DNA from 4 places in the Buttiauxella sp. BIGb0552 genome. Region 2 is predicted to be linked to each of the others. Evidence: predicted binding sites of a transcription regulator. Region 2 holds the regulator's gene; each other region holds the start of a gene.
What was found. The regulator PurR, encoded in region 2, represses purine synthesis genes. The targets are predictions, from matches to a motif close to CANGCAAACGTTTGCNTG.
Positions count from the first base shown of each region.

Region 1: the regulator PurR is predicted to act here: its motif matches at 2,314-2,331, upstream of tusA (sulfurtransferase TusA).
Region 3: the regulator PurR is predicted to act here: its motif matches at 2,713-2,730, upstream of gcvT (glycine cleavage system aminomethyltransferase GcvT).
Region 4: the regulator PurR is predicted to act here: its motif matches at 2,804-2,821, upstream of gltB (glutamate synthase large subunit).

Region 1 covers NZ_SODY01000005.1:248,491-253,954, reverse strand. Annotated here, with positions in the region: partial or broken gene EDF88_RS16365 (MFS transporter) at 1-919, shown strand, start outside; gene EDF88_RS16360 (DcrB family lipoprotein) at 920-1,477, opposite strand; gene EDF88_RS16355 (7-cyano-7-deazaguanine/7-aminomethyl-7-deazaguanine transporter) at 1,550-2,215, opposite strand; gene tusA (sulfurtransferase TusA) at 2,391-2,636, shown strand; gene EDF88_RS16345 (TRAP transporter substrate-binding protein) at 2,835-3,818, shown strand; gene EDF88_RS16340 (TRAP transporter small permease) at 3,853-4,362, shown strand; gene EDF88_RS16335 (TRAP transporter large permease) at 4,377-5,464, shown strand, end outside.
Region 2 covers NZ_SODY01000001.1:185,286-190,749, reverse strand. Annotated here, with positions in the region: gene sodB (superoxide dismutase [Fe]) at 179-760, shown strand; gene EDF88_RS00860 (YnhF family membrane protein) at 813-902, opposite strand; gene purR (HTH-type transcriptional repressor PurR) at 1,198-2,223, shown strand; gene punR (DNA-binding transcriptional activator PunR) at 2,243-3,154, opposite strand; gene punC (purine nucleoside transporter PunC) at 3,270-4,463, shown strand; gene cfa (cyclopropane fatty acyl phospholipid synthase) at 4,760-5,464, shown strand, end outside.
Region 3 covers NZ_SODY01000003.1:327,022-332,485, reverse strand. Annotated here, with positions in the region: gene ubiH (2-octaprenyl-6-methoxyphenyl hydroxylase) at 1-1,067, shown strand, start outside; gene ubiI (FAD-dependent 2-octaprenylphenol hydroxylase) at 1,092-2,294, shown strand; gene gcvT (glycine cleavage system aminomethyltransferase GcvT) at 2,819-3,916, shown strand; gene gcvH (glycine cleavage system protein GcvH) at 3,939-4,328, shown strand; gene gcvP (aminomethyl-transferring glycine dehydrogenase) at 4,554-5,464, shown strand, end outside.
Region 4 covers NZ_SODY01000003.1:627,523-632,986, reverse strand. Annotated here, with positions in the region: gene gltB (glutamate synthase large subunit) at 1-2,772, opposite strand, end outside; gene EDF88_RS11885 (TIGR01212 family radical SAM protein) at 3,453-4,385, shown strand; gene arcB (aerobic respiration two-component sensor histidine kinase ArcB) at 4,436-5,464, shown strand, end outside.

The DNA of each region.
Region 1 (5,464 bases), on a different contig from region 2:
GTAGCGCCTGGCCGTTGGTGAGTCTGGTGTTGCTGTGCCTGGGGCGCGTCATTTTAGGGATTGGGCAAAGTTTTGCAGGAACCGGTTCAACGCTGTGGGGTGTTGACGTGGTCGGTTCGTTGCACATTGGGCGGGTCATCTCCTGGAACGGGATTGTAACGTACGGCGCGATGGCGATGGGTGCACCGCTGGGCGTGTTGTTCTATCACCTTGGCGGGCTGAAATTACTCGCAGGAATCATTATGGCGGTGGCGTTGGTCGCCGTGCTGCTGGCATTGCCACGCCCGACGGTGAAAGCCAGTAAAGGCAATCCGTTGCCGTTTCGCGCGGTGCTGGGGCGAGTCTGGCCTTATGGTATGGCGCTCGCACTGGCTTCTGCGGGTTTTGGCGTGATCGCAACTTTCATCACGCTGTTTTACGACGCCAAAGGCTGGGACGGCGCGGCCTTCGCATTAACACTCTTTAGCTGCGCGTTTGTGGGCACTCGCTTACTTTTCCCGAATGGTATTAACCGGCTTGGCGGCTTGGCGGCTTGAATGTGGCGATGATTTGCTTCTCAGTCGAGATTTTCGGTTTGCTGCTGGTGGGCTTTGCGGGCGAACCCTGGATGGCAAAAGTGGGAACTTTCCTGACGGGCGCGGGCTTCTCTTTGGTGTTCCCGGCGCTGGGTGTGGTCGCTGTGAAAATGGTGCCGCAACAAAACCAGGGAAGTGCGCTTGCGACCTACACCGTGTTTATGGATTTATCGCTGGGGATTACCGGGCCATTAGCTGGGTTCGTGATGGCATATGCGGGTGTTTCGGTGATTTATCTGGCAGCGGCGATGCTGGTTTGCATTGCGCTGCTGATGGCGTGGCAGTTAAAAAAACGGCCCCCGGTTGAGCAACCGGGGGCCGTATCATCATCACAGCAACAATAGTTATTTGATGGTGATGGTATTAATGATGTTCTCAGCGGCAGTTTGCGCCAGTTGCTGATTATCCGCAGGCAACGTTATCTGCATAGTTAACAGCTGGTTATCTACTTTACCCAGGATAACAGATGAGTAAGCTGTCTGGCCTTTTGCAGAGATAATGCTGTCTAACTGTTGCAGCGTATGGCCTTTAATCTCGATAGATTTGTTGGTCACGACTTGCAGCTGTGGGTCACGAGCACGTTGTTGTTCTTCAAGACGTTTTGTCAAAGCTGCCAAATCGTCAGGCGTATTGTCACCGACAATCACAATGACCGCTTTCTGACCAGTAGCATCAGAATATACGTGCATGTTGTTTGCCTGAGTGCCCAATTTACCGCTCTGGTCGGTCATATCGGCGGGTAGTGCAAAGCTAATTTTGCCGTCCAGCAAGCTAACCGGCTGGCCAGCTGCGCTGCTTTCCGCCGCTGCATCCGTTTTGGCCGTTTTGCTATCACTGTTATCGCAAGCGGCCAGGCCTAATACCAGCAGGCCAATACCGACATATTTTACCAGGTTACCCATGACTTCTTCCTTTACGTTAGCAAGCCTTTGCGGCCGATCTCATCATCTTATCACAAGATAATTCAACCACCGTCAACCCGGCTGTAACGCCGAATTTTCAGACTTATCTGCCAGACGTTTCAACAACATATTCAGCAAAACGCCGTACATCGGCAGGAAGAATACAATGCTGATTAGCACTTTAAAGCAGTAATCTACGATGGCGATTTCGACCCAATGCTGCGCCATAAAGGCATCCGGACTGCGCCAGAAAGCAATAAAGAAGAAGGAAAGCGTGTCGCTGATATTCCCGAACAGCGTGGATGCCGTTGGCGCAAGCCACCAGTACTGGCTTTGGCGCAGGCGGTTAAACACGTGCACATCCAGAATCTGCCCCAACGCGTACGCCATAAAGCTTGCGACAGCGATACGGGCGACGAACAGGTTGAAGTGCAGCAATGCTTCGAACCCTTGCCAGGTGCCCATGTAAAACAGTGCAGAAATGGCGTACGAAATAATCAGTGCGGGCAGCATCACGGCAAAAATTATGCGGCGTGCCAGAGGTGCACCAAAAATGCGTACTGTCAGGTCGGTTGCGAGGAAGATAAACGGAAAGCTAAACGCGCCCCATGTGGTATGGAAACCAAAAACCGAGACCGGTAATTGCACCAGATAGTTACTGGAGGTGATCACCAGCAAATGGAATAGCGATAGCCAAAACAGCGCTTTAGTGCGCTGAGTAGAATTGAACTGCGTCATTTTGTAGCCTTTTTAGTGGTGGGGTGAGGGAACCCAATACGCTTTTTAAAGCGGGGGCGATGATACTGCTTTAGTCCCGCTTTGCAATGGTTAATTTTAACGCAATCGTTCACGTGACTTGCACGAGAATCTTCCCGGCGTAAACTATCGCGGTTTGTTAAATTCGAGACCGATGATGACCGATCTTTTTTCTAATCCTGACCACACTCTTGATGCCCTGGGCCTACGCTGCCCGGAACCCGTCATGATGGTACGCAAAACAGTGCGCAATATGCAGGCTGGCGAAACCCTGCTGGTGATTGCTGATGACCCAGCCACTACGCGTGATATCCCTGGATTTTGCATTTTCATGGAACACGAACTGCTTGCTAAGCAAGTGGAATCATTACCTTACCAATACCTGTTGCGTAAAGGCCAGTAACGCCGCGCCAGCCCTTTGCTCCCCGCTTTGGGCTTCTGAACCCTCTTTGCATCTCTAATGAACCCCAATTTCATTTTTTGTCGCTTTTTGTGAAGTGCTTCACCCACGCTTTTCTCCACGTAGTCTAATTTTTAAACGACAAATTAAAACATTGTTTTACTTCCTACCTCACATTTCTACCTCTGCTGGAGCGACACAATGAAGAAGACCTTTCTGCCTGCTTTTGCTGGTTTATGTCTGTCTACCGCGTCAGTTCTGTTTGCACATTCTGCTATCGCGCAAGTGATTAAAGCTGCCGACGTTCACCCGGAAGGGTATCCGAACGTGGTTGCGGTTCAGCACATGGGCGAAAAACTCAAACAAGAAACCAACGGCGATTTAGAAATTAAAGTGTTCCCAAGCGGCGTGCTTGGCGATGAAAAACAGATGATTGAACAGGCGCAAATGGGGGCTATCGATATCATTCGCGTTTCGATGGCACCGGTTGCGGCAATCCTGCCAGATGTTGAAGTTTTTACCCTGCCGTACGTGTTCCGCGATGAAGACCATATGCACAAAGTGATCGATGGCGATTTAGGGAAAGAGATTGGCGACAAGCTGACTAACAACCCGAAATCCCGCCTGGTCTTCCTCGGCTGGATGGACTCCGGTACACGTAACCTGATCACTAAAAAACCGGTGGTGAAGCCTGAAGATCTCAAAGGCATGAAAATCCGCGTTCAGGGCAGTCCAGTAGCACTCGCAACACTTAAAGACATGGGCGCAAACTCGGTTGCGATGGGGGTGAGCGAAGTGTATAGCGGCATGCAAACCGGCGTTATCGACGGTGCTGAAAACAACCCGCCAACCTTTATTGCCCATAACTACATGCCGGTCGCCAAAAATTACACCTTGAGCGGCCACTTCATCACACCAGAAATGCTGCTTTATTCCAAAGTGAAGTGGGACAAATTAACGCCTGACCAGCAGCAAAAAATCCTTACCCTGGCGCGTGCTGCACAAATGGAACAGCGTGAACTGTGGAATGCTTACAACAAACAAGCGCTGGAAAAAATGAAAGCCGGTGGCGTTCAGTTCCATGAAATCGACAAAGCCTGGTTTGTGAAAGCGACTGAGCCGGTTCGTAAAGAGTATGGCGATAAGCACCAGGACCTGATGAAAGCTATTGCTGACGTTAAGTAACTATTGTCGCTAACGCATTTGTGGAGGGCATCTTATGTCCCAACGCTACTCAGACTTGATGGATAAAGTTTATTTGCTGGCGATGGTTATTGCCGGGCTGTCTCTTTTGGTGATGACCATCATTATTCCGATTGGGATTTTCTCGCGTTACGTTCTGAACCGTGGGGAATCCTGGCCGGAACCGGTAGCAATAATCTGCATGGTGACCTTCACGTTCATCGGCGCGGCAGTCAGTTACCGCGCCGGTTCACACATTGCGGTGAATATGCTGACAGACCGCCTGCCGTTGGCGGCGCAGACCTTTTGCGCACGTATCGTCGATTTGCTGATGCTGCTCATCTCACTGGTGATGTTCTATTACAGCTTCTATCTGTGTGCCGATTTATGGGAACAGCCTGTTGCCGAATTCCCGGTTCTCACTTCCGGTCAAACCTACCTCCCGCTGCCTGTCGGCGCGATTTTAATGATTCTGTTTGTTGTCGAGCGACTGCTGTACGGCTCTCAAGAGAACCGCCCAATCGTATTGCTGGGTAATCACGGTTAAGACCAGGGGATAACATGGACGCATTTATATTATTAGCCACACTAGCGGTGCTGCTTGCAGTGGGAATGCCCGTGGCCTTTGCCGTTGGGCTAAGCGCCATCGTGGGTGCGTTATGGATAGATTTGCCGCTGGAAGCGATCATGATTCAAATCACCAGTGGGGTGAATAAATTTACCCTGTTGGCGATCCCGTTCTTTATTCTGGCGGGGGCGATTATGGCGGAAGGGGGAATTGCCCGTCGTCTGGTGAACTTTGCGTATATTTTCGTTGGCTTTATTCGCGGCGGTTTATCGCTGGTGAATATCGTGGCGTCCACTTTCTTTGGCGCGATTTCCGGATCGTCCGTGGCGGATACTGCGTCCATTGGCAGCGTGATGATCCCGGAAATGGAGGCAAAAGGTTATCCACGCGAATATGCTGCTGCGGTTACAGCGAGTGGATCGGTACAGGCGATTTTGATCCCGCCAAGCCATAACTCGGTGATTTACTCGTTAGCTGCAGGCGGCACTGTTTCTATCGCAACGTTGTTCATTGCGGGCGTATTACCAGGGTTACTGCTCGGGGTCAGCTTGATGGTGATGTGCCTAGGGTTTGCCCATAAGCGCGGTTACCCGAAAGGTGAACGCATTCCCTTCAAGCAAGCGGTGAAGATTTTCTTCGATGCACTTTGGGGCCTGATGACGGTGGTAATCATCCTCGGTGGGATTTTGACCGGGGTATTTACCGCAACCGAATCGGCGGCTGTCGCCTGCGTTTGGGCGTTCTTCGTGACCATGTTTATCTACCGTGACTATAAATGGAACGAACTGCCAAAGCTGATGTTCCGCACCGTAAAAACAGTCTCTATCGTTATGATTCTGATTGGTTTTGCGGCAGCATTTGGCGCGGTCATGACTTACATGCAACTGCCGTCACGCATCACCGAGTTCTTCACGTCGCTGTCAGACAACAAGTACGTCATTCTGATGTACCTCAACGTCATGCTGCTGCTGATTGGCACCCTGATGGACATGGCGCCGATTATCCTGATCCTCACGCCAGTACTGCTGCCGGTGACAAATTCGCTGGGCATCGACCCGGTGCATTTCGGGATGATCATGAT
Region 2 (5,464 bases):
AAACCTGCGCCTGCCCTTCCCTGGGCAGGTGAGTTCCCTCTTTTGCTTATCCTTTCAATTTGTTACCCTAAACCCGCACTAAAAGTGATGTTTAACAATAGATACCCAAAATAATTCGAGTTGCATCGCAGCCAACAAAGATGCAGCTCGAAGTATGAAGGGTAATAAGGAGTCAGCAATGTCGTTCGAACTACCTGCACTACCATATGCAAAAGATGCTTTAGCACCGCATATCTCCGCCGAAACTCTGGAATACCATTACGGTAAACACCATCAAACCTATGTCACTAACCTGAACAATCTGGTTAAGGGCACTGCGTTTGAAGGTAAAAATCTCGAAGAGATCGTTCGTACTTCCGAAGGCGGCGTGTTTAACAACGCAGCACAGGTTTGGAACCACACCTTCTACTGGAATTGCCTGGCACCAAATGCTGGCGGTGAACCAACTGGAGAGCTTCTGGAAGCCATTAATAAGTCGTTTGGTAGCTTTGCTGAGTTTAAACAGCAGTTCACTGATGCAGCTATTAAAAACTTTGGCGCTGGCTGGACCTGGCTTGTCAAACAAGAAGATGGCGCTCTGGCGATTGTCTCTACCTCAAACGCGGGTACCCCACTAACAACAGCGGCAACACCGTTATTGACTGTGGATGTGTGGGAACATGCGTACTACATCGACTACCGCAATGCTCGTGCTGGCTATCTTGAGCATTTCTGGGCGTTGGTGAACTGGGAGTTTGTTGCTAAGAATCTGGCAGCATAAAACCTAAAATATATGGGCCGCGATTGCGGCCCATTTTAATCAGAGCGATGTATCAGTGCAGTACGGCGGTTAACGCGCCACACACAATCAGTGCCAAAACAACAACCGTGGTCATGATTGAAAATTTCAGATCGGTACTCATTAGCAAACTCCTTTTATTACCCTACAATCGGTGTGTCGGCTTGATTTTCCCACAATCAGACATAAAAATCCCCCTGGTTTTAACCTGATATCGCTTTTCCCTCTTTCACTTTTCTCCTGGATAGGCCAAAATCCCACGCTAATTTATTGCGTACCATCTACTCAACGCCCTCCTCCCGTTTTATGTCGCAATCCCGGCATACCTGCAACCTTAACGTTGCCTCAGGAGTTGGCGTACGCAAACGTTTAACACATTGGTTATCAGGGGTTTACGATATGGCCCGGAGTGAAATTTAATGGCGACAATCAAGGACGTAGCGAAGCTCGCAAACGTTTCCACCACAACCGTATCACATGTGATTAACAAGACCCGTTTTGTGGCGGAAGAAACACGTAACGCGGTCTGGGCGGCAATCAAACAATTGCACTATTCGCCGAGCGCCGTCGCGCGTAGCTTGAAAGTTAATCACACCAAAACGATTGGTTTGCTAGCCACTTCTAGCGAAGCACCCTATTTTGCCGAGATAATCGAAGCTGTCGAAAATAGCTGCTTTGAAAAAGGCTACACCCTGATTTTGGGTAATGCGCACAATAATTTCGAAAAACAGCGCGCCTATTTATCCATGATGGCGCAAAAGCGCGTCGATGGGCTGCTGGTGATGTGCTCTGAATATCCGGAATCATTACTGACTATGCTTGAAGAGTATCGTCACATCCCAATGGTTGTGATGGACTGGGGCGAAGCCCGCGCAGATTTCACCGACTCCGTTGTCGATAATGCCTTCCACGGTGGCTATCTGGCTGGACGTTATTTGATTGAACGTGGTCACCGCGAAATTGGTGCAATCCCTGGCCAAATGGAGCGTAATACCGGTGGCGGCCGCCATGCTGGTTTTATGAAGGCGCTGGAAGAAGCTGGGATCGCTATTCCTGAGAACTGGATTGTGCAAGGTGACTTTGAACCTGAGTCAGGCTACCGCGCCATGCAGCAGATTATCGGTCAGTCTCAGCGCCCTACCGCAGTATTCTGCGGCGGCGACATTATGGCGATGGGCGCAATTTGTGCTGCTGATGAAATGGGTTTACGCGTACCGCAGGATATTTCCATTATCGGTTATGACAACGTGCGTAACGCTCGTTATTTCACACCGGCATTGACCACCATTCACCAGCCGAAGGACTCGCTGGGTGAAACAGCTTTCAATATGCTGCTGGATAGAATCGTCAATAAACGCGAAGAGTCGCAATCAATTGAAGTACATCCGCGCCTGATTGAACGCCGTTCTGTGGCTGATGGCCCATTCCGCGATTACCGCCGCTAAAATAGTCAATGGAGCCTGTCTAAGCAGGCTCCTGCAACCACTCCTGATTCATCGTCTCACTATCCCCTAAATACTCCAGCAGCCAGGCCAGAGCTGGCGAAGCATCATTTTGCCGCCATGTCAGGCAACATGCCGCGTCCGGGAACGGGTTATCGAGCGTCAGCTCACTCCACTGCCCTGAAGCCAACCACGGCTTTGCTATATGCAATGGCACCATACCAATACATAAACCCGCGCTAAGACAATCAGAGCCAGATTCCCAGTCTGGAACCACAACTCGACGCTGGTTATCCAAAAGCCAGGTAATACGCTTCGGTAGCGAACGGGAGGTATCTTCCAGTACTAACGACGGCCAGGCTCGCAGATCATCATCACTTAAGGTTCCGCCCTGCTGTGCCAGTGGGTGATTTGATGACACCACACAGCGCCAACTCAACGTCCCCATATCGCGGAACGCATAACGCCCCCCGACAGGAATAGCTTGTGTCGCACCAATCGCGACTTCAACTCGCCCATCAGCCAGCGCATCCCACACGCCGTTAAACACTTCCTGGAATATACGCAGTTCGATATCCGGAAAATGACGATAAAAATCCAACACCAACTGACGCGTTCGTTCAGGTTTAACGATGTTATCAACTGCGATAGCCAGGTGCCCGCGCCATCCATTTGCGATCTGTTGACACTGCTGCCGTGTCGTCATCATTTTTTTGATAACAGAGCGGCCTTCTTTCAGGAAAAAGACGCCTGCGGGGGTTAATTCAACATCCCGATGGCGACGTTCGAATAACGGAACCGCTAACCAATCTTCAAGTTGCCGTACCGTATAGCTGATAGCTGACGGAACGCGGTGCAGCTCTTGTGCTGCACCACTGAAGCTGCCATTGCGCGCTACCGCATCTATCACTTCCAGCGAATATTCTGACCACATTTCTCTGCTCACAAAATTTTTGAACGCAACCTACAAATATTAGCGTTTCACAAGCCTATTTGCACTCCGTACACTCTCGCGGCGATCAACCTGCAAGATAAAACAAGAGAAAATTATGCAACCATCAAAAGGATTTCTTATCTGGCTGGCTGGATTAAGTGTTCTGGGCTTCCTTGCCACAGACATGTATCTGCCTGCTTTCGCTGCCATTCAGCAAGATTTACAGACCGATGCCTCCGCCGTTAGTGCGAGCCTGAGCCTGTTCCTTGCGGGCTTTGCGTTTGCCCAGTTAATGTGGGGGCCGCTGTCAGACCATTTCGGACGTAAACCAGTTTTGCTGGCCGGTCTGAGTCTGTTCGCCGTCGGTTGTATTGGAATGTTGTGGGTAGAAAGTGCCACCGCTCTGCTGGTCCTGCGCTTCGTTCAGGCCGTTGGTGTTTGTTCTGCCGCGGTAAGCTGGCAGGCACTGGTGACCGATTACTACCCGGCAAACCGCGCAAATCGTATTTTTGCAACGATTATGCCGCTGGTTGGTCTGTCTCCTGCACTGGCTCCACTTTTGGGTAGCTGGATTTTGACCCACTTTGACTGGCAGGCGATTTTCGCCACACTGTTTGCCATCACGCTGGTGCTGATGATCCCAACTCTGCGTCTGAAACCACGTACCCAGCATCACCCGCAAACAGAAGACAATAAAGTCAGCTTTATGTCGTTACTGCGCTCTCGTGTATATAGCGGCAACGTGTTGATTTACGCAGCTTGCTCTGCCAGCTTCTTTGCCTGGCTGACCGGTTCTCCGTTTATTCTGAACGATATGGGTTACAGCCCGGCGGCAATTGGCCTGAGCTATGTGCCGCAAACTATCGCCTTCCTGATTGGTGGTTATGGCTGCCGTAGCGCACTGCAAAAATGGCAAGGCAAGCAAATGCTGCCGTGGTTGCTTGCGTTATATACGGTGAGTGTTTTCGGCACCTGGGCGGTATCGATAAGTGGACACGCGAACCTGACCATGCTGCTCATCCCATTCTGTATCATGGCGATTGCCAACGGGGCGATTTACCCAATCGTTGTTGCTTCTGCACTGTTGCCTTTCCCACAAGCCACAGGTAAAGCCGCTGCGCTGCAAAACACGCTGCAATTGGGCCTGTGCTTCCTGGCAAGTTTGATGGTGTCATGGTTGGTCGCTACTCCACTGCTGACAACCACCAGTGTCATGCTGGTAACAATTGTTCTGGCCATGCTGGGTTATCTGCTTCAGCGTCATAAAAATGCCGAAGTCTGGCAACCGGCTGAATCAGATGCACATTAAGATTAAAATTGCTCAACCTCAACATGGTTAGCTTGCTAAGAATATGTGATTGAATCACCGCTTAAGCGAGCCTATACTCATAAACGGCTCAACAAATAACACCATAATAATCACATTAAAACGGGAGCCTTTTGGCTCCCGTTTTTGTTTTACAGCTGTTTTTTGGGGCGCCAAGCCCCCTTTCTCTGTTCTACGTCGGATATCAGGCACACGGAATTTTCCGTGACATTTCTCACATGCCCAAAATAGCGTCTACGCTGTTTTAAGGTTCCTCTCACATTGGTGATGGAGAAGCTATGAGTTCATCGTGTATAGAAGAAGTCAGAATAAGAAATAACCCGTGGTATCGGATTGTGAACGATATGCTCACGCGGGCAGGGGTAGAAATTAATGGCCCACGCCCCTTCGATATACAGGTTAAGCATCCCGATTTTTTTAAGCGTGTTCTGCAAGAGGGTACACTGGGTCTTGGTGAAAGCTATATGGACGGCTGGTGGGACTGCGAACGACTGGATATTTTTTTCCATAATGCCATTCGCGCCGGACTTGAGCGGCAACTCCCCCACCATTTAAAAGACACGCTACGTGTAGCCGCCGCGCGCTTAGTTAATCTGCAATCCAAAAAACGCGCGTGGATAGTCGGTAAAGAACACTATGATTTGGGCAATGACTTATTTAGCCGCATGCTTGATGAACATATGCAATATTCCTGCGGTTATTGGAAAGACGCTACTACGCTAAGTGATGCACAAAACGCCAAGCTTAAAATGATCTGCGATAAGCTGCATCTTGAGCCAGGAATGACGCTACTTGATATTGGTTGCGGCTGGGGCGGTCTGGCAGAATTTGCTGCCCGGAATTACGGCGTAGCCGTTCATGGTGTAACCATCTCCGCCGAACAACAAAAATTGGCGCAAGAGCGTTGTAGCGGGCTTAACGTTAATATTGCACTGCAAGACTATCGCGAACTGGATATGCAATTCGACCGCATTGTTTCTGTC
Region 3 (5,464 bases), on a different contig from region 2:
ACTGTGCGGCGCATCCTGGTTTTGATGCGCGCGCCATCGCCATTGCGCAAGGGACGTGCCAGCAATTAACCCGCATCGGGGTGTGGCCTGCCATTCAGGACTGCGCGACGGCTATCACAACTGTTCATGTCAGCGATCGCGGGCATGCCGGTTTTGTTACGCTGGAAGCGCAGGATTATCAGATTCCTGCACTGGGGCAAGTGGTCGAACTGCATGATGTTGGGCTGCGGTTATTTGCGTTGTTACGCAAAGCGCCTGGCGTGACGTTGCATTGCCCGCAGCGTGTCGCGTCCTTTACTCGTGAAACCGATAAAGTGAGCGTTAAGCTCGATAATGGCGAATGCATTGAAGGCCAATTGTTGGTGGCTGCAGATGGTTCTCGCTCACAGCTTGGTGCGCAGTGTGGCATGACCTGGCAGCAGCAGGCTTATCAGCAAGTGGCGGTTATTGCCAACATCACCACATCGCAGCCCCATAATGGTCGTGCTTTTGAGCGTTTTACCGAGCATGGGCCGCTGGCAATGTTACCGATGTCTGATGGGCGCTGTTCGCTGGTCTGGTGCCATCCTCTGGCGGCTCAGGCTGGCATTGCGCAGTGGGATGACGAGCGGTTCTGCAATGAACTGCAACGCGCATTTGGCTGGCGGCTTGGGCGCATCACCCATGCAGGCGCGCGGGCACAATATCCTCTGGTATTAACCACGGCCACGCAGTCGGTTTCTCACCGTGTTGTGCTGGTGGGCAATGCTGCGCAAACGCTGCATCCGATTGCCGGGCAGGGCTTTAACCTGGGTTTGCGCGATGTGATGTCGCTGGCTGAAAACCTGGCGGTGGCACATGAAGCATCTCAGGATATTGGCGGCTATGGCGTTTTGGCTGAATATCAGCAGCGCCGCCATGAAGACAAAATTGCCACCATTGGTGTGACCGATGGCCTGGTGCAGCTGTTTGCTAACCATTGGGCTCCGCTTGTCGTGGGGCGCAATCTCGGGCTGATGGCGATGGAACATTTTACTCCGGCACGTGATTTGCTGGCTATGCGTACCCTCGGTTTGGTTGCACGTTAAAACAGGTTTTTAAGGAGAGTCAATTTGCAAAGCGTTGATGTGGCGATTGTTGGTGGTGGTATGGTTGGACTGGCGGTTGCCTGTGGTCTGCAAGGCAGCGGCTTGCGTGTTGCGGTGCTGGAGAACCATCTCCCACAGCCGCTGGCACCTGAATCTGCACCCGCTTTGCGCGTTTCGGCCATCAATGCCGCCAGCGAAAAACTGCTGACTCACCTTGGCGTCTGGCCGAAAATTATCTCCCAGCGTGCCAGTTGCTATCACGGCATGGAAGTGTGGGATCAAGACAGCTTCGGGCATATCGCGTTTGATGATAAATCCTTTGGTTTCAGCCATCTTGGCCACATTATCGAAAATGCGGTGATTCACCATGCATTGTGGCAACGCGCCGAACAGTGCAGCGATATCACTTTGATGTCCCCGGTTGAATTGCAGCAAGTTGCCTGGGGCGAAAACGAAGCATTCATTACCCTTAAAGATGGTGCCATGCTGACTGCACGTCTGGTCGTCGGGGCTGATGGTGCCAACTCCTGGCTGCGCAACCAGGCCGATATCCCGCTCACTTTTTGGGATTATAAACACCATGCGCTGGTGGCAACTATTCGCACCGCTGAACCCCATCAAGCGGTAGCTCGCCAGGTGTTTCATGGCGAGGGGATCCTGGCTTTCTTGCCATTAAGCGACCCGCATTTGTGCTCCATTGTCTGGTCATTACCACCGCTTGAAGCAGAGCGTTTGCAGCAGGCGACAGCCGAAGAATTTAACCAGGTGCTCAGCATGGCCTTCAATATGCGCCTGGGTTTGTGCAGCGTTGCAAGTGAGCGTCAGGTTTTCCCGCTGACTGGCCGCTATGCCCGCAATTTTGCCGCCCACCGTCTGGCATTGGTTGGCGATGCGGCACACACAATCCATCCGCTTGCCGGGCAGGGCGTGAACCTGGGCTTTATGGACGCCGCTGAACTGATTGATGAAGTGCGTCGTCTGCATCGCCAGGGCAAAGACATCGGGCAGCATATGTATTTACGCCGCTACGAGCGCAGCCGTAAGCACAGTGCGGCAATGATGCTTGCTAGCATGCAGGGCTTCCGTGATTTGTTTGCCGGAAGCAATCCGGCGAAGAAACTGCTGCGCGATATTGGCCTTAAACTGGCCGATACCCTTCCAGGCGTGAAACCGCAATTAGTTCGTCAGGCGATGGGTCTACACGATCTTCCAGACTGGTTAAGATAAATGCTCGTCATACTTCAAGCTGCAACGGCGTTGTCTGCACTCAGTTACCCCAGTCACTTACTTTAGTAAGCTTCCGGGGATAGCCAAGTTGGCCGCCTTGCTGCAGCTCGAATTATTTAGAGCATTCGGTGTGATAACGATCACCTTCTCTCATTTGAAAAATTCTAATCTCACCTGTTATTTCGGATTACTTTTTCTCATCCCACGATTTTAGCGTTGTAGTGAATTTGTTTCTGAAATGGTCGTAAATGTTAGCTAACGCTAAATTCTGACTTAAACACTTCTTATTTATGCGTAGTGTCTCGCATTTTTCCAGTCGAATACTCTGCATGCTGCGCCTTCTATTTTGGTCATAAGCTAATGCTATAACGGTTTTAGCCTTATGGTTTACTCCCCCATTCAGTGGTAACTTCAGACAAAAGGTAACGTTTGCGTCGCCCTCGGGATCGAAGGCGGTGCTGGGTTTCGTCTGAAGAAAAGAAAAGCGAAATGCGCTTTTCAACCAGATGGTTAAAGAGGAAAAAATGACTCAAAAGACCCCTTTGTTTGAACAGCACAATCTCTGCGGTGCGCGCATGGTGGACTTCCACGGCTGGATGATGCCATTGCATTATGGCTCGCAGATTGATGAGCACCATGCAGTGCGCAACGATGCCGGTATGTTTGATGTCTCCCACATGACCATCGTTGACCTGAAAGGCAGCCGTACCCGCGAATTCCTGCGTTATCTCGTCGCCAATGACGTAGCCAAACTCACCCAACCGGGTAAAGCCCTCTACACCGCCATGCTCAATGCCTCCGGCGGTGTTATCGATGACCTGATTATCTATTTCCAGACTGAAGACTTCTTCCGCCTGGTGGTGAACTCTGCCACCCGTGAAAAAGATTTGGCCTGGATTAACCAACACGCCGAACCGTTCTCTGTCTCCGTTACCGTGCGTGATGACTTGTCGCTGATTGCCGTACAAGGGCCAAACGCTCAGGCAAAAGCCGCGCAGCTGTTTACCGAAGAGCAACGCCAAGCGGTTGCTGGTATGAAGCCATTCTTCGGTGTTCAAGCGGGTGATCTGTTTATTGCGACCACCGGTTATACCGGTGAAGCGGGCTACGAAATTGCGATGCCAAACGAAAAAGCTGCCGAATTTTGGGCGCAGCTGGTCGAGATTGGCGTGAAACCTTGCGGGCTTGGCGCGCGTGACACGCTGCGTCTGGAATCCGGTATGAACCTGTATAGCCAGGAAATGGATGAGAGTGTTTCTCCACTGGCTGCCAATATGGGTTGGACTATCGCCTGGCAACCGGAAGACCGTGATTTTATTGGTCGTGAAGCCCTGGAGAGCCAGCGTGAGAAAGGCACCGATCAGCTCGTGGGTTTGATCATGACGGAGAAAGGCGTATTACGTAATGAGCTGCCTGTTCGCTTTACTGATGAATCAGGCAACATCCGTGAAGGCGTGATCACCAGCGGAACCTTCTCGCCAACACTGGGTTACAGCATTGCTCTGGCGCGTGTTCCGGCAGGTATCGGCGAAACCGCCATTGTGCAAATCCGTAACCGTGAAATGCCCGTTAAAGTGACGAAACCTATTTTTGTTCGCGGCGGTAAAGCTGTCGCGCAGTGAATTTGAAATCAGGAGAAAAACAATGAGCAATGTTCCTAACGAATTGAAATACAGCAAAGAACACGAATGGCTGCGTAAAGAAGCTGATGGTACTTACACCGTTGGTATCACTGAACACGCGCAAGAGCTGCTGGGCGATATGGTGTTTGTCGACCTGCCAGAAGTGGGCGCAACAGTGAGCACCGGTGATGATTGCGCCGTTGCCGAATCTGTCAAAGCGGCTTCTGATATTTACGCGCCAATCAGCGGTGAAATCATCGCAGTAAACGATGCACTCAGCGATGCGCCCGAGCTTATCAACAGCGAGCCATACGCGGCAGGTTGGATCTTTAAGATCAAAGCCAGCGACGAGTCCGAACTGGACGGTTTGCTGGATGCGACTGCGTACGAAGCGCTGCTAGAAGACGAGTAAATTCCCTTCATCCTTCGTGTTGCTGGGGTGTTGGCGTAGCTCAAACACCCCAGTCACGTACTTATGTACGCTCCTGGGAATGTTTTCACTTGCCGCCTGGCAGCAACACAAATGATTTTGGGAATCGGAATTATTCGGGTGAGCTGTACCAGCCCGGTTTTGTAGGGTGGATAAACGTAGTGCCATCCACCGCTAAAGCCCCACATGTTTCAGGAATCACCGCTCATGACCCAGTCTTTACGTCAGCTTGAAAATCACGAAGCGTTTATCGACCGTCACATTGGACCAGACGCGCAACAGCAACACGAAATGCTGGAGGCGGTTGGCGCTCGTTCGTTAAACGAGCTGATTGCTTCAATCGTTCCGGCTGATATCCAGCTTGCCGAGCCACCACAGGTGGGTGAGGCTGCAACCGAATTCGCGGCCCTGGCTGAATTAAAGACCATTGCCAGCCGCAACAAACGTTTTAAAACGTATATCGGCATGGGCTACACCGCGGTGCAAACTCCCCCGGTGATTCTACGTAACATGCTGGAAAATCCAGGCTGGTATACCGCGTACACGCCGTATCAGCCGGAAGTATCACAAGGCCGTCTTGAAGCACTGCTTAACTTCCAGCAAGTAACGCTGGACCTGACGGGGCTTGATATCGCCTCTGCTTCTTTGCTGGACGAAGCTACCGCCGCAGCCGAAGCCATGGCTATGGCTAAGCGCGTCAGCAAACTGAAAAATGCCAACCGCTTCTTTGTTGCCGCTGACGTACACCCGCAAACGCTGGACGTGGTGCGCACCCGTGCTGAAACCTTTGGCTTTGACGTGATTGTTGACGACGCCGCGAAAGTGCTGGATCACCAGGACGTGTTCGGTGTGCTGTTGCAACAAGTGGGCACTACCGGCGAAGTGCATGATTACAGCGCTTTGATTGTTGAGCTGAAACAACGCAAAGTCATCGTGAGCGTTGCCGCTGACTTTATGACGCTGGTTCTGCTGACAGCACCAGGCAAGCAAGGTGCCGACATTGTGTTTGGTTCCGCGCAGCGTTTCGGTGTGCCAATGGGCTACGGCGGCCCACATGCTGCATTCTTTGCTGCACGTGACGAATTCAAACGTTCTATGCCAGGCCGCATTATCGGCGT
Region 4 (5,464 bases), on a different contig from region 2:
GGCGTTCACCAGGTAAGCCGGGGTCACACCGAAGCGGCCAGAAGCGACCTGTTTGATACGGGACACTTTATTGGTGCCGTATCGCGCAGGGTCTTCACCACCTTCACCGGAGTTGGAGTTGCCGCCGATGCTGTTCATCGCTTCTGCCAGCGATTCGTGTGCTTCCGGGCTCAATGCACCGATAGACATCGCAGCAGTATCGAAACGTTTATAAAGCTCAGTGGCAGGCTCAACATCTTCAATCTTGACTGTTTCATCTTGCGGGTTCAGAGCAAGCATATCGCGCAGTGTTGCCACCGGGCGCTCGTTCACAAGTTTCGCGTACTCTTGATAATCTTTGTATTCGCCACTGTTTACTGCTTTTTGCAGCGTCTGAACCACGTCCGGGTTGTAAGCGTGATATTCACCACCGTGAACGTATTTCAGTTGCCCGCCCTGGTCCAGCGGCTTGCGAGCGAGCCATGCGCGCTTAGACAGGTTCAACAAATCTTGTTGGAAGTCGTTAAAGCCTGCACCACCAATACGGCTGACAACGCCCTGGAAACACAGCTCAGAAACTTCTTTATGCAGGCCGACCGCTTCAAACAGCTTCGAGCAACGATAAGAGGCGATAGTCGAGATGCCCATTTTGGACATGATCTTGTACAGACCCTTGTTGATACCGTTGCGGTAGTTCTGCATGACTGCACGGTACGGCTTTTCGATAGCAGTGCTGTCGACTAACTTCGCCAGTGTTTCGTAGGCGAGGTATGGATAGATTGCCGTCGCACCAAAACCGAGCAGAACAGCGAAGTGGTGCGGGTCACGCGCACTTGCCGTTTCAACGATAATGTTCGCATCGCAACGCAGATTTTTCTCGACCAGGCGAGTCTGTATCGCGCCAACCGCCATCGGCGCCGGAACGGGCAGGCGATCTTTCGCGATGTTACGGTCAGACAGCACTAACAGAACCGTGCCGTTGCGAACCATGCGTTCAGCTTCATCGCACAGTGTATTGACGGTTTCGTGGAGCGACTGGGTGGAAGCATCGTAAGTGATGTCCAGCGTGTCAGCCCGATAATGCTCTTCTTCAAGCGTTGTCAGCTGCTGGAAATCAGACCATAACAGAATTGGCGATTTGAAGCTCAGGCGGTGAGCCTGGCCTTCTGCTTCACAGAAGACGTTCATTTCGCGGCCAATGCTGGTTGCCAGTGACATAACGTGCGCTTCACGCAGCGGGTCGATTGGCGGGTTAGTTACCTGCGCAAACTGCTGACGGAAGTAGTCGTAAATAATACGTGGCTGGCTAGAAAGTACAGCAAACGGGGTGTCGTCACCCATTGAACCCACAGCTTCCTGGCCATTCTCACCCAGTACACGAATCACAGAATCCAGCTCTTCTACGCTGTAGTTAAACTGTTTCTGGAAGCTTGCGAGGGTATCGTCATCCATTTCACGGGAGCCAACTTCTTCGTCTGGTAAATCTTCAAACGGCACCAAGCGACGGACGTTGTTTTCCATCCACTCTTTATACGGGTGGCGGCTCTTCAAATCGGCATCGGTTTCAGCTGAATGCAGAATTCGGCCAATACGCGTATCGATAACCATCAACTCGCCAGGACCGACACGGCCTTTCTCGATGACTTCGTCAGGCTGGTAATCCCAGATCCCCACTTCAGAAGCACAAGTGATCAGCTTATCTTTAGTGATGACGTAGCGCGCCGGGCGCAGGCCGTTACGGTCCAGGTTACAGGCGGCGTAGCGCCCATCGGACATAACGATACCGGCCGGGCCATCCCATGGCTCCATATGCATGGAGTTAAAGTCGAAGAAGGCGCGTAACTCTGGGTCCATGTTCGGGTTGTTCTGCCAGGCTGGTGGAACCAGTAAACGCATGGCGCGAACAATATCCATACCGCCTGCTAACAGCAGCTCGAGCATGTTATCCATGGAGCTTGAATCGGAACCGGTTTCGTTCACGAATGGCGCTGCGTCATGCAAATCCGGAATCAATGGAGTCTGGAACTTGTAGGTACGGGCACGTGCCCACTGGCGGTTACCGGTGATGGTGTTGATTTCACCGTTGTGCGCCAGGTAGCGGAACGGCTGAGCTAGCGGCCAGCGTGGTACGGTGTTGGTGGAGAAACGTTGGTGGAACAGGCAAATAGCTGATTCCAGGCGTAAGTCCGCCAGGTCCAGGTAAAAGCGCGGCAAATCTGCCGGCATACACAGACCTTTATAGATGTTAACCAGGTTGGAGAGACTACAAACGTAGAAGTCTTTATCCTGGATGCGTTTCTCAATGCGGCGGCGGGCGATAAACAGGCGACGTTCCATATCACGTGGGCGCCAGCCAGCCGGAGCATTAACAAAAATTTGTTCGATGCGAGGTTTTGAGGAGAGGGCGATTTCACCGAGTACGTCTTCATTGGTTGGCACTTCGCGCCAGCCGACAATCGACAAGGTCTCGTTTTGCAACTCTTCTTCAACGATGCGGCGGCTTGCACTTGCCAGCGCGTCGTCTTTGTTTAAGAAAATCATGCCTACCGCATAATTTTTTGCCAAACGCCAACCACGTTCTTCCGCAACGATTCGGAAGAAACGGTCAGGTTTTTGCAACAGCAGGCCACAACCATCACCGGTTTTACCATCGGCGAGGATTGCTCCACGGTGTTGCATTCGGGCCAGTGCGTGAATAGCAGTACGCACTACCTTGTGGCTAGGTTCGCCTTCTATGTGGGCGATCAGGCCGAAACCACAGTTATCCTTCTCAAGGGATTTATCGTACAACATATCAGTGAACCTCCCCAGGCTCTACGTGATTCCCGATACCGATTGCGTCCAGACGCAGCAAGGGCATGGCGACGGGGTTTGCGCATCTACGCTCACCTCGCGTGTCGCCCTCTTTATGTCTAACGCATCCGGTTGCACAAGTATTGAGGACTTGCTTTAGAGGGAATCTTAATTACTGCATAAATATGGTGGGCACAGAACCCACCCAGAAAGCTTCCAGCGGATTTCCAAGTTATCGGGAAAGCGCACACAGGTCAAATGGCATTCTTATTTATACGATTATGTGCTAAATGGTATTTAACATCATGAATGTAAACATTTTATTATCATTTTTATCGTATTTAAGCGGCAGGAGGATCGCCTGGGTATTGTGATCTCTCTCACTATCTGGCGGGCTGCAAAATTCCAGACCGTGCTGGCAATGCTTAAGTTGGCAGGATCTTGTGCTATCAATGAGGTCTGGCGTGTTGTATGCCACTGTTTTTCACAAGGGCACATATTCTTTAAAAATAGAGGGTCAATATAAGGAAAAGTAATCATCTTATGCGTGCGTAAAATTGCACTAATTTTGCATTGTTATGCAACAGATAAAGCTGCGCCAAAGCGATTGATCCAGGTCATCGCTAAATTGGTCAGATAATGGCAGGCTACGTCCCTTTTACAGGGCGGCCCATCAGATTATGCAGTTACAAAAATTAGTCAATATGTTTGGTGGGGATCTTCAGCGTCGTTACGGCCATAAGGTCCATAAACTCACGCTGCACGGCGGTTTCAGTTGCCCAAACCGAGACGGCACTATCGGGCGTGGCGGCTGTACTTTTTGCAATGTGGCCTCTTTTGCCGATGAAACCCAACAAAACCACTCTATCGCTGATCAACTGGAGCGCCAGTCGCAGTTGGTGAATCGCGCGCAGCACTACCTTGCTTATTTTCAGGCGTACACCAGTACGTGGGCGGAAGTACAGGTACTGCGTTCGATGTATCAACAAGCCGTCAGTAAGGCATCTATTGTTGGGCTATGCGTTGGTACTCGTCCGGATTGTGTACCGGACAGCGTGCTGGATTTGTTAAGCGAATACCATGAGAAAGGCTATGAGGTCTGGTTAGAGCTGGGCTTGCAGACGACGCATGATAAAACTCTACATCGTATTAATCGTGGGCATGATTTTGCCTGCTACCAGGAAACCACGCGCCGGGCCCGTACCCGGGGTTTAAAAGTGTGCAGCCATTTGATTGTCGGCTTGCCGGGTGAAAAACACGATCACTGTATGGAGACGCTGGAAAAAGTCGTTGAGACAGGCGTGGACGGTATCAAACTCCACCCATTACATATCGTCAACGGCAGCACGATGGCCAAAAGCTGGCAGGCAGGGCGGTTGCAGGCGATTGAATTAGAAGAGTATGCGACAGTCGCCGGGGAGATGATTCGCCATACCCCGCTTGATGTCGTGTTCCATCGCATTTCGGCTAACGCACGGCAGCCAACCCTGTTGGCACCACTGTGGTGTGAGAATCGTTGGGCCGGAATGGGCGCTATCGATAAGTATCTGACTGAGCATGGCACACAAGGTTCGGCGATAGGTACACCATGGAGCCCGGCAATTCTGTTGTAATCCCTAAGCGTGCGGTATATTTAGCTGATTGATGACGAGGGAAACGTTCCATGAAGCAAATCCGGTTACTGGCACAATATTACGTTGATTTGATGGTGAAGCTCGGATTAGTGCGCTTCTCGTTGTTGCTGGCCTCTGCCCTTGTGGTGTTGGCTATTGTGGTGCAAATGGCCGTGACCATGCTGTTACGTGGCCAGGTTGAAAGTATTGATGTTGTCCGTTCTATCTTCTTTGGCCTGTTAATTACGCCCTGGGCCGTCTATTTCCTATCCGTGGTGGTTGAACAGCTCGAAGAGTCGCGCCAGCGGCTTTCAAAGCTGGTGCAGAAACTTGAAGAGATGCGCGAACGCGATCTAAAACTCAATGTGCAGCTCAAAGACAACATTGCACAGTTGAACCAGGAAATTGCCGACCGCGTTAAAGCCGAAGATGAACGCCGTACCATGCTTGAGCAATTGAAAGTTGAGATGCAGGAGCGTGAAGAGACGCAACTCCAGCTTGAGCAGCAGTCGTCATTCTTACGCTCTTTCCTTGATGCTTCCCCGGACCTGGTTTTCTATCGCAATGAGGACAAAGAGTTTTCGGGTTGTAACCGTGCGATGGAACTGTTGACGGGCAAAAGCGAAAAACAGCTGATTAGCTTGAAACCGGAAGATGTCTATTCGCCAGAAGCGGCGCAGAAGGTTATCGAAACGGACGAAAAAGTATTTCGTCATAATGTTTCCCTTACCTACGAACAATGGCTGGATTACCCCGATGGGCGTAAAGCCTGTTTTGAAATTCGTAAAGTGCCTTATTACGACCGTGTCGGCAAACGCCATGGCTTGATGGGCTTTGGTCGCGATATTACTGAGCGTAAGCGTTATCAGGATGCGCTTGAGGGCGCCAGCCGCGACAAAACTACCTTCATTTCTACGATTAGCCATGAACTACGTACACCGCTGAACGGTATCGTCGGTTTAAGCCGTATCTTACTTGATACCGAACTGAATGCTGAACAAACAAATTATCTCAAGACCATTCACGTTTCGGCGATCACGCTGGGTAATATTTTCAACGATATCATTGATATGGATAAG